DNA from 2 places in the Streptomyces sp. NPDC055749 genome. Region 2 is predicted to be linked to the other one. Evidence: riboswitches for the same ligand, from Rfam matches in the RefSeq annotation. Region 2 holds a riboswitch; the other holds the start of a gene.
What was found. A riboswitch is a leader RNA that binds a small molecule or an ion and turns the genes downstream of it on or off. The one in region 2 is predicted to bind cyclic di-AMP.
Positions count from the first base shown of each region.

Region 1: linked by a shared signal. The riboswitch ahead of ACWGO0_RS35350 (transglycosylase family protein) and the one ahead of ACWGO0_RS08055 (transglycosylase SLT domain-containing protein) in region 2 are both predicted to bind cyclic di-AMP.

Region 1 covers NZ_JBSHFH010000083.1:4,999-9,730, forward strand. The annotation lists gene ACWGO0_RS35340 (FtsB family cell division protein) at 36-506, opposite strand; gene eno (phosphopyruvate hydratase) at 647-1,927, opposite strand; gene ACWGO0_RS35350 (transglycosylase family protein) at 2,246-2,956, opposite strand; cyclic di-AMP (ydaO/yuaA leader) riboswitch at 2,960-3,131, opposite strand; gene ACWGO0_RS35355 (transglycosylase family protein) at 3,422-4,393, opposite strand; gene ACWGO0_RS35360 (cytochrome P450 family protein) at 4,513-4,732, opposite strand, start outside.
Region 2 covers NZ_JBSHFH010000008.1:23,770-28,501, reverse strand. The annotation lists gene ACWGO0_RS08065 (APC family permease) at 1-889, shown strand, start outside; gene ACWGO0_RS08060 (carbon-nitrogen hydrolase family protein) at 896-1,756, shown strand; cyclic di-AMP (ydaO/yuaA leader) riboswitch at 2,115-2,270, shown strand; gene ACWGO0_RS08055 (transglycosylase SLT domain-containing protein) at 2,273-3,076, shown strand; gene ACWGO0_RS08050 (GNAT family N-acetyltransferase) at 3,183-3,683, shown strand; gene ACWGO0_RS08045 (PepSY domain-containing protein) at 3,767-4,624, opposite strand.

The sequences.
Region 1 (4,732 bases), on a different contig from region 2:
GAAGGTGCTTCTCAGGTGGTGCGGGGTGGTACGTGTCAGTCGCGGTCGGCGTTGTCCACGCCGTCCCAGAGGTTCGAGTGCCAGGCACGGTCCGTCGTACCCGGCTCCCCGCGGCGGTCCTCGGCCGCGTCGGGATCGATCACGGTGTAACCGGTCTCCCCCGGAAGTACGTAATGAAGGTGCTCGCGGGCCAGGCGCCGGATGTACGCGTCGTCCTTGAGCCGCGCCTTCTCGTCGCGCAGCTCCTCGGTCCGCTGCCGTGCTTCCTGCGACAGACGCTCCTGGTCGGCGATCTCGTCGCGCTGGGAGACGTACTGCCGCATCGGGTACGCGAGCGCGACCACGAGGGAGCAGACGACCAGCGCGAGGAACGCGGCGCGGCCGGTGAGCCGCGAGCGGCGGGCCTGGCGCCGGTTCTGGGACCGGTAGACGCGGGCGGCGGTCTGCTCACCGAGCAGTCGCAGCCTGGTCGCGGTGGAGAACCGGTCGCGGTCCTTCCCGGCCATGTCTCACGCCTCCCCATTACACACGTCCGTCCCCGCACACGGTACGGGACCGAGTGCGGGGACGGACGGAGGCTGGTGACTTCGGCCCGCGAAGGCCGGTGATCAGCCGTTGGGCTCAGGTGATCAGCCCTGGCCGGTGATCAGCCCTTGAAGCGCGGGAACGCCGAGCGGCCCGCGTACACCGCCGCGTCGTCGAGGATCTCCTCGATGCGCAGCAGCTGGTTGTACTTGGCGACACGGTCCGAGCGGGCCGGGGCGCCGGTCTTGATCTGACCGCAGTTCACGGCGACGGCGAGGTCGGCGATGGTGACGTCCTCGGTCTCGCCGGAGCGGTGCGACATCATGCACTTGAAGCCGTTGCGCTGGGCCATCTCGACGGCGTCCAGGGTCTCGGTCAGCGAACCGATCTGGTTGACCTTGACGAGCAGGGCGTTGGCCGAGCCCTCCTCGATGCCACGTGCCAGACGCTCCGGGTTGGTGACGAACAGGTCGTCACCGACGATCTGGACCTTGGAGCCGATCTTGTCGGTGATGGTCTTCCAGCCGGCCCAGTCGTCCTCGTACAGCGGGTCCTCGATGGAGACGAGCGGGTACGCGGAGACGAGCTCCTCGTAGTACTCGGTCATCTCGGCGGCCGAGCGGGACTTGCCCTCGAACTCGTACTTGCCGTCCTTGTAGAACTCGGACGCGGCGACGTCGAGCGCGAGACCGATGTCGCGGCCGGGAACGTAACCGGCCTCCTTGATGGCCTCGACGATGAGGTCCAGGGCGGCGCGGTTGGACTCCAGGTTCGGCGCGAAGCCGCCCTCGTCACCGAGACCGGTGGACAGGCCCTTGGTCTTCAGGACCTTCTTCAGCGTGTGGTAGACCTCCGCACCCCAGCGCAGGGCCTCGGAGAAGGACTCGGCGCCGATCGGCGCGATCATGAACTCCTGGATGTCCACGTTGGAGTCGGCGTGCGAGCCGCCGTTCAGGATGTTCATCATCGGAACGGGCAGCAGGTGCGCGTTCGGGCCGCCGAGGTAGCGGAAGAGCGGAAGGTCGGACGCTTCCGAGGCGGCGTGGGCCACGGCGAGCGAGACGCCGAGGATGGCGTTCGCGCCGAGCGAGCCCTTGTTCTCGGTGGCGTCGAGGTCGAACATCGCCTGGTCGATGAGGCGCTGCTCGGTGGCGTCGTACCCGACGAGCTCCGGGCCGATCTGCTCGATGACGGCGAGGACGGCCTTCTCCACGCCCTTGCCCATGTAGCGGTTGGGGTCACCGTCGCGAAGCTCAATGGCCTCGAACGCACCGGTGGAGGCGCCGGACGGAACAGCAGCACGTCCCGTGCTGCCGTCGTCGAGGCCAACCTCGACCTCGACCGTGGGGTTGCCCCGGGAGTCGAGGATTTCCCTGGCTACGACGACGTCGATGGACGGCACGAGGCATCTCCTTCTGGGATCTGACACTGGTTGTGCAGGGTCACTGTGGCCTTGCGGCACGAGCCTATCCGGCTGGGCCCCGTTGGCCCGCCCGGCGCCCGTCCCCTGGGACGAAAAAGGACCCAAGGGCATGCATTCACGGTCAAAGGGCCAGAAATTTACTGGCCAGTAACTACAACACTTGAAACGATCAACGTCACACACGCGTGCGGAAAAGACCCCGACCCGGCGCGCACGGGGGAGAGCGCACCGGGTCGGGGAGCAGAGCGGGGAGGGATGCCGCCGGACACCCTCCCGGGGGGAGGAGAATCCCAGGTATTACTTCGTCAGGTGGAGCTGCTGGCCCGGGAAGATCAGGTCGGCGTCCTTGACGATGTCGTCGTTCAGGTCGAACAGCTTCTCCCAGCCGCCCTTGACGTCGTGCTTCTCGGCGATCTTGCTCAGGGTGTCGCCGGTCTTCACCTTGTACTCGCCGTCACCCTTCTCGACCTTCTCGCCGGTCGGGGTGGTGACGGTCTTCGGCGCCTCGGTCTTCGGGGCGGTGCGCTGCTCGCTGCGCGTGGTGGGCTGCTCGGCCTGACGCTCCGGCTGGGCCTGCTGCTGCGGCTGCTCGTCGCCGTTGTCCGAGGAGGTGTCGACGCCCGGGTCCACACCGTCGTTGGTGAGGTTGCCGGCACCGGCACAGGCCCAGGCGCCCGGGCCCTGCATGTCGAGAAGCTTCTCGGCGGTGGCGATCTGCTGCGACTTGCTGGCCAGGTCGGCGCGGGACGCGTACTGCGTACCACCGGCGGCGGCCCAGCTGGACTGCGAGAACTGCAGACCGCCGTAGTAGCCGTTTCCGGTGTTGATGGACCAGTTGCCACCGGACTCGCACTGGGCGACGGCGTCCCACGTGGAGACGGAGGCGGCGGAGGCGCCGGTCGCACCCATCAGCGGGACGGCGACAGCGGCACCGGCGACACCGGCGAGCGTGGCGACACGGACGGCCTTGGACGGGCGGCGGTGCTTGGCCTTGCTGGAAAACAGCATGGAGCTTCTCCTCACCGACGCCTACGAGGTGAGCTGTCGGGTTCGGGCCAAGTGAGTTGCCCGGCCGCACGTCCTTGCGTGCGACTTCACCCCAAGCCGGTCCTCGGTCGTCTCTCGACGATCGGGCCCGGCGCTTACCTGGGTCCCCCGCTCCTGCCTACGGCGCTTTACGCGTCTGTTCCCTTCGACCGACGGCAGGATTCGGCGTGACGGTCGACGGGGCCCGCGGTGCGAGCGGTTCCGACCGTAAACATAGGCAACCCCGACATTCAAAGAGGGACATACCGGCCATTCGTGCCTTACTTGCCTCAGCGGAATGAACGTTTCCGCAGGTCGGAAGGGGCGCGGGCGGGACAGCCGGACGCGACACGCCAGTTGAAGCAAAGAGACCCATGTCTCACTTACGCATAAGTGGACATAGGTCCCTGAACTACCCCCGATTTTGGGGCGTTTTCCCGAATTGGATCAGTTGCGCTTGGAGCTCTCCGCGCCGCCCTGCTGTCCCAGATCGAGGCTCTGGCCGGGAAGGATGAGGTCGGGGTCCGAGCCGAGCGCGCCCTTGTTGGCCTCGTAGAGCTCGGTCCAGCCGCCGGGAACCTTCTGTGCGTCAGCAATCGCCCAGAGGTTGTCGCCGGGCCGCACGGTGTAGTCGCCGTCGGGGCTCGCCGTACCCGCGTCACGGGCCTCGCCGTCGCCGCGCGAGGCGTGTCGGCCGCCGGAGTCGCGCCCGTTGCCCTTGTCCGCGTCCTGGGTCGCCTCGGGGGCCGGCGTGCCGCGGTGCTTGCCGCCGCCCTCGTCCGTGCCCGCAGGGGCGTCGGACGCATCGGGAGACGGCGTGGTGGACGGTGCGGGAGAGGCGGACGAGCCGGAGTCCCCGGATTCCGCCGTGCCGTCCGTCGCGTCACCCTTGCCGGGCTTGCCGGACTTATCGGCTTCGTCCTTGTTGTTCGCTTCGTCCGCCGCTTCATCCGTGGCTTCGCCCGACGGATCCTCGGACGGGAACAGCCCGTCCGAAGGTTCGGCGGAGGGAACGCCGCCCGGGTCGACACCCGGCAGGGCGCCGTCCAGCGCGAGCCCGGAAATCACCGCGCAGCTCGGCCACGCCTGCGGGCCCTGGTCCTCCAGGACCTTCTCCGCGACCGCTATCTGCTGCGAGCGGCTGGCGAGGTCGGCACGGGCCGCGTACGCCGAGCCGCCGTACGCGGACCAGGTGTCCTGGGAGAACTGCAGGCCGCCGTAGTAGCCGTTGCCCAGGTCCGCACTCCACATGCCGCCGCTCTCGCACTCGGCGACCCGGTCCCAGGTCGAGGCGTCGGCGGCGTGCGCACCGGTCGCACCGAGCAGCGGGATGGCGATGGCCGATCCCGTCACGCCTGCGGCGACAACGATGGCGGGTGCCTGGCGAGGGCGACGGTGTCTGCCGTTCGCGGAGCCCATGGGATTGCCTTCCGTGTGACTGACAAGTGACTGCTGTTATGTGACTGCTGTGGTGAACGGTGAACCTAGCGGGACTCGAACGTGTGTCACAAGTCGATGCAGCGGAGATCACGTGAAAGTCACAGAGTTGACGGAGTGTCACCTTGCTTGGCCGGCTGACCGGGGGCGAACTCCACCGGAAGCGTGCGCAGTCCGCGCATGATGAGCCCGCCACGCCACCGCAAATCGGTAGGTTCCACCGCAAGACGCAGGTCAGGAAGGCGCCTCAGGAGCGTTGCCAGCGCGGTCTGTCCCTCCAGGCGGGCGAGCGGCGCCCCCACGCAGTAGTGGATGCCGTGC
Region 2 (4,732 bases):
GCTCAACCCCTTCGGCTTCGACAGTTTCGCCTCGTTCTCCGAGGCGGTCCTGCTGTGCCTCTTCATCTACTGGGGCTGGGACGCCCTCATCACCTTCAACGAGGAGACGGTCGACAGCGCGCGCACACCGGGCAGGGCCGCCGTGACGTCCACTCTGATCCTGGTCGTCACCTACCTGTTCACCGCCTTCGCCGCGGTCTCCTTCGCCGGCACGGGAAGTTCGGGGCTCGGGCTCGGCAACGAGGAGACCGCCGCCGACGTCCTCACCGGCCTCGCACCCGCCGTACTCGGCGACTCCCTGGCCAAGCTCGTGCAGCTCGCCATCGCAGTCTCGGCCGTCGGCGCCCTGCTGACCTGCACGGTCTCCACGCCGCGCGCCACCCTGTCGATGAGCGCGCACGGCGCCCTGCCGGCGGCCTTCGGCCGCATACACCCGCGCTTCCGGACGCCCGCCTTCGGCACGGTGTTCTTCGGTGCGGCGGCGGCCGTCGCGCTGACCCTCCTCACCGTGGTCTCCGCCGACTTCCTCGGCGACGCCGTCCTCTCGGTGGGTCTGCTGATCGCCTTCTACTACGGCGTCACCGGATTCGCCTGCGCCTGGTACTTCCGCGGGCATCTGCGCCGCTCGCCCCGTGACCTGCTGGTCAAGGGCGTGATGCCGGTCGCGGGCGGCCTGATGATGCTGGCGGCGTTCCTGCGCAGCGCCTACGACATGCTCGACCCCGCCTACGGCTACACGTCCCTGGGCGGCGTCGGCGGCGTCTTCCTGCTCGGCGTCGGCTCCATCGCCCTCGGAGTCGTGGTCATGCTCCTCATCCGCTCCCGCCACGCCCGCTTCTTCCGCCACGGCCGTACGTCCGTCGCCACCCCGCTCGTCACGGAGAACTGAACCCTCATGCGCACACTCGCCGTCGCCGCCGTCCAGACCACTCCCGTACCGCACGATCTGCGCGCCACCTGGGACCGCTTCGCGGACCGGGTACGCGCGGTGCGGGACACGTTCCCCCATGTGCAGCTCGTCGTCGTGCCCGAGCTGATGCTCGCCGCCGAAGCGCCGCTGCTCCAGGCCCGCGCCGACTGGATGCGGGAGGCCGCCGTGGCGATCCCGGGCCCGCTCACCGACCGCGTCTGCGCCCTGGCCCGCGAGACCGGCCTGTGGCTGATACCCGGCAGCCTCTACGAGCGGGCCGACGACGGGAACACGTACAACACCGCCATCGCGGTCTCCCCGGCGGGCGAGATCGTGGCCCGCTACCGCAAGATCTTCCCCTGGCAGCCCTACGAACAGACCAGCCCCGGAAGCGAGTTCGTCGTCTTCGACCTGCCCGGAATCGGCCGCGCCGGTCTCGCCGTCTGCTACGACGGCTCGTTCCCCGAGACCGCCAGACAGCTCGCCTGGCTCGGCGCCGAGGTGATCCTCCAGCCCACGCTCACCACGACGCGGGACCGGGACATGGAGCTGGTCTGCGCGCGTGCCAACGCCTGGACCAACCAGCTCTACGTCGTCAATCTCAACGCGGCCGACCCGGCAGGCGTCGGCGCCAGCGCGATCGTCGACCCCGAGGGGACCGTGCGCCAGCAGGCGGGCCCTGGCGAGGAGGTCCTGGTCGACGTCCTCGACCTCGACACCGTCACGCGGGTCCGTACGTACGGTTCCGCCGGCCTCAACCGTCCGTGGGAGCAGCTGGCCCGCTACGGCGAGCGGATCCCCCTGCCGATGTACGGGGGAACGTTCCGGCCGACCCCGCACCACTGAGCCGCACACAAAGAGCAAAAAGATTGATATGGGCTAATTCGGACTTATCGAATTAATTAATACCCAGAGCCCGTAACGCACTTTTCACCCGAACCGCGAACATCCCCTCGGAGCAAATCGCCCTTTTCGGACCCAGTGGCCAGCGTCACGTCCGGGACGCCCGAAGCTCCGACGCCTCACCCGCATCCCTTCTGCGAGAAGAGAGTTGGCTTCGCGGTTCGGGTGAATTCATCGGCTTTCCCGCTCATCGATCTTGTAAATGAATTGTGATCCGGAATTCGGGACTTGTCCCCTTCGGTGTTTCTCGCCTACGGTCACCGTCAATCCGGATGGAACGCCGAATCCTGCCGCCGTCCGGAAACCGGACCTACTCACGCCCGGCAGGAGCGGGGGACCCAGGTAAGTTGCCGATCCGTTATCAGGAACGGCTTGGGGTTAAGTCGCATGCACATGCGGCCAGGCATCTCCAGCCTGAACCCGACAGCTCACCTCGCAGGCGACGGAGAGGAATTCGCCATGCCCTCGATGGGTAAGCACCGTCGTTCCAAGTCCAGCCCGCTGACCCGCGGCCTCGTCGCCGTCACCGCAGGCGGAGCCGTCCTCGCCCTGCCCGTGATGGGCGCGACCACCGCCTCCGCGGCGCCCGCACAATCGGTCGCCGCCGAAAAGGCAGTGGCACCGGCAGCCGTCCCTGCCAAGGCAATTACCGCTCAGAAGGCCGGGATCGTCAGCTATTCCGTCGTCAAGGGTGATTCCCTGCACAAGATCGCCGATGCGCATTCCCTGAGCGGCGGCTGGAAGAAGCTCTACAAGGACAACCGCAAGGCCATCGGCGACAATCCGTCCCTGATTCGCCCGGGTCTGAAGCTGACCGTGGGCGCCGAGGCCACGGCCAGGGCTTCCGGTGCGTCCGCCGACCGCGCCGACCGTTCCGAGCGGACGAGCACGCTCGCCGCGAAGACCGCCGCCCCCGCCCCGAAGGCCGCGAAGGCGACGTACACGAACGACCTCGACGGCTGGATCAAGGAATCGCTCGCCGTCATGGCGGAGCACGGCATCCCCGGCAGCTACGAGGGCATCCACCGCAACATCATGCGCGAGTCCTCGGGCAACCCGCAGATCGTCAACAACTGGGACTCGAACGCCGCCAAGGGCACCCCGTCCAAGGGTCTCCTCCAGGTCATCGACCCGACGTTCCAGGCGTACCACGTGCCCGGCACGTCGACGGACAGCTTCGACCCGGTCGCCAACATCACCGCCGCGTGCAACTACGCCGCCGACAGGTACGGCTCCATCGACAACGTCTTCGGCGCCTACTGATCCGCTGACATAGGCCACGGTTCACAACTGCCGGGTGCCGAGGGTCCGACTGGCCCTTGGTACCCGGCAGTTCCGCGTCCGCACGCCTCGTGGAAGACTCGCACCCATGCCCGAACTCCAGCTCCTGCGCCACGACCACGCCACGGCCCTGCTCGCCTTCGAGCAGGAGAACCGTGCCTACTTCGCGGCTTCGGTTCCGGACCGCGGCGACGAGTACTTCGCACATTTCGACGCACGGCACAGCAGCCTCCTGGCCGAACAGGCCGAGGGGCTGTGCTACTTCCATGTGCTGGTCGGCGATGCGGACGAGGTGCTGGGCCGGGTGAACCTGGTGGACGTGGCGGACGGTTCCGCCGACCTCGGCTACCGGATCGCCGAGAAGGCCGCCGGTCAGGGTCTGGCCACGAGCGCCGTCCGCCGGATCTGCGTCCTCGCCGCCACGCAGTACGGTCTCACCGCCCTGCGGGCCGCGACCACGCTGGACAACGCCGGCTCCCAGGCCGTGCTGGCCCGTACGGGATTCGTCCGAACCGGCGAGACCGTACTCGGCGGCCTCCCGGGGCTCTCCTACGAACGCCCGCTGGGCGCGGACGCGCTGCTCCCCTGACAGCGGTCACGGGGCCGCTCCTGAGGCGGTGACGAACCGGGCCCGGCCCGCCACCGCTGCGTGGGGGCTACGCCGCCGGGGCGTCAGTCCCGGTCCGTCTCCTCGCGGAGGATCTTGCCGCTGGCCGCGTCCACTTCGAATTCGGTCTTGTTCCAGTCCTCGCCGACCACGTCGACCGCCCAGACCAGGGCATCGCTGTCGTTGGTGTCGAGGCCGATCGAGGTGACCGTTCCCTTCTGCTTGTCCGTGGCAACCTTGGCGGCCTGCTGCGGTGTCTGCTTCGCCTTGGCGATCCAGTCGGCCAGTTCACGCTTCTCGTCCGCGTCCTGATCGGTGTCCGCCGCCGTCTCGATCACCTCGCCGGAGACCGCGTCGATACGGACGGTGTGCGCGGTTCCGTCCTCTTCGACGACCTCCGCCACCCACCGCGGACCGGCGCCGGTGCCGCTCGGGGATGCGCTGGGGCTGCCGCTGGGGCTGGCCTTGCCCGTCGGGCTGGCCGTGCCAGTGGGGCTGCCCGTGCCCGTCGGACTGCCCGTGCCAGTGGGGCTCGGGCTCGCGTCGGTGCGACGGTCGGTGTCGTCGTCCAGGCCCTCAAGATCGAGCTCGGCCAGCTTGCTGCCCGACACGGCCGCGACCGCGGTCGTGGCCGCAGTGTCGCAGGTCACCTTGGTGGCCGCGAGCAGCTTCTTGCGCTCGGTCTGGTCCTCGGTCAGCTTCGCCCCGGACGGGCTGCCGGATGGACTCGCGTACGGGGAGGTCGTCTGCTTCGGGATGACCTTCGCGGCCTCCGAGGTAGCCGCCCCGGTCCGGTCACCACTGTCATGCCCGCATCCCGCGACCAGCGCGGAGGCGACGACGGCGCACAGCGCACCGCCGACGACACGAAGGCGGCGGGCGCGCGGGGAGACAGCGGTTTTTCGTCGGAATTCAAGGCTCATACACGCATCACTAGCCCGCGCGATGACCGGTCATGTTGTCCTACTGGACGGGTCACCCGATCGACGGTGCGGCTCCGCCCGTTGGCGGCCCGCCCGCCCCGAGCGCGC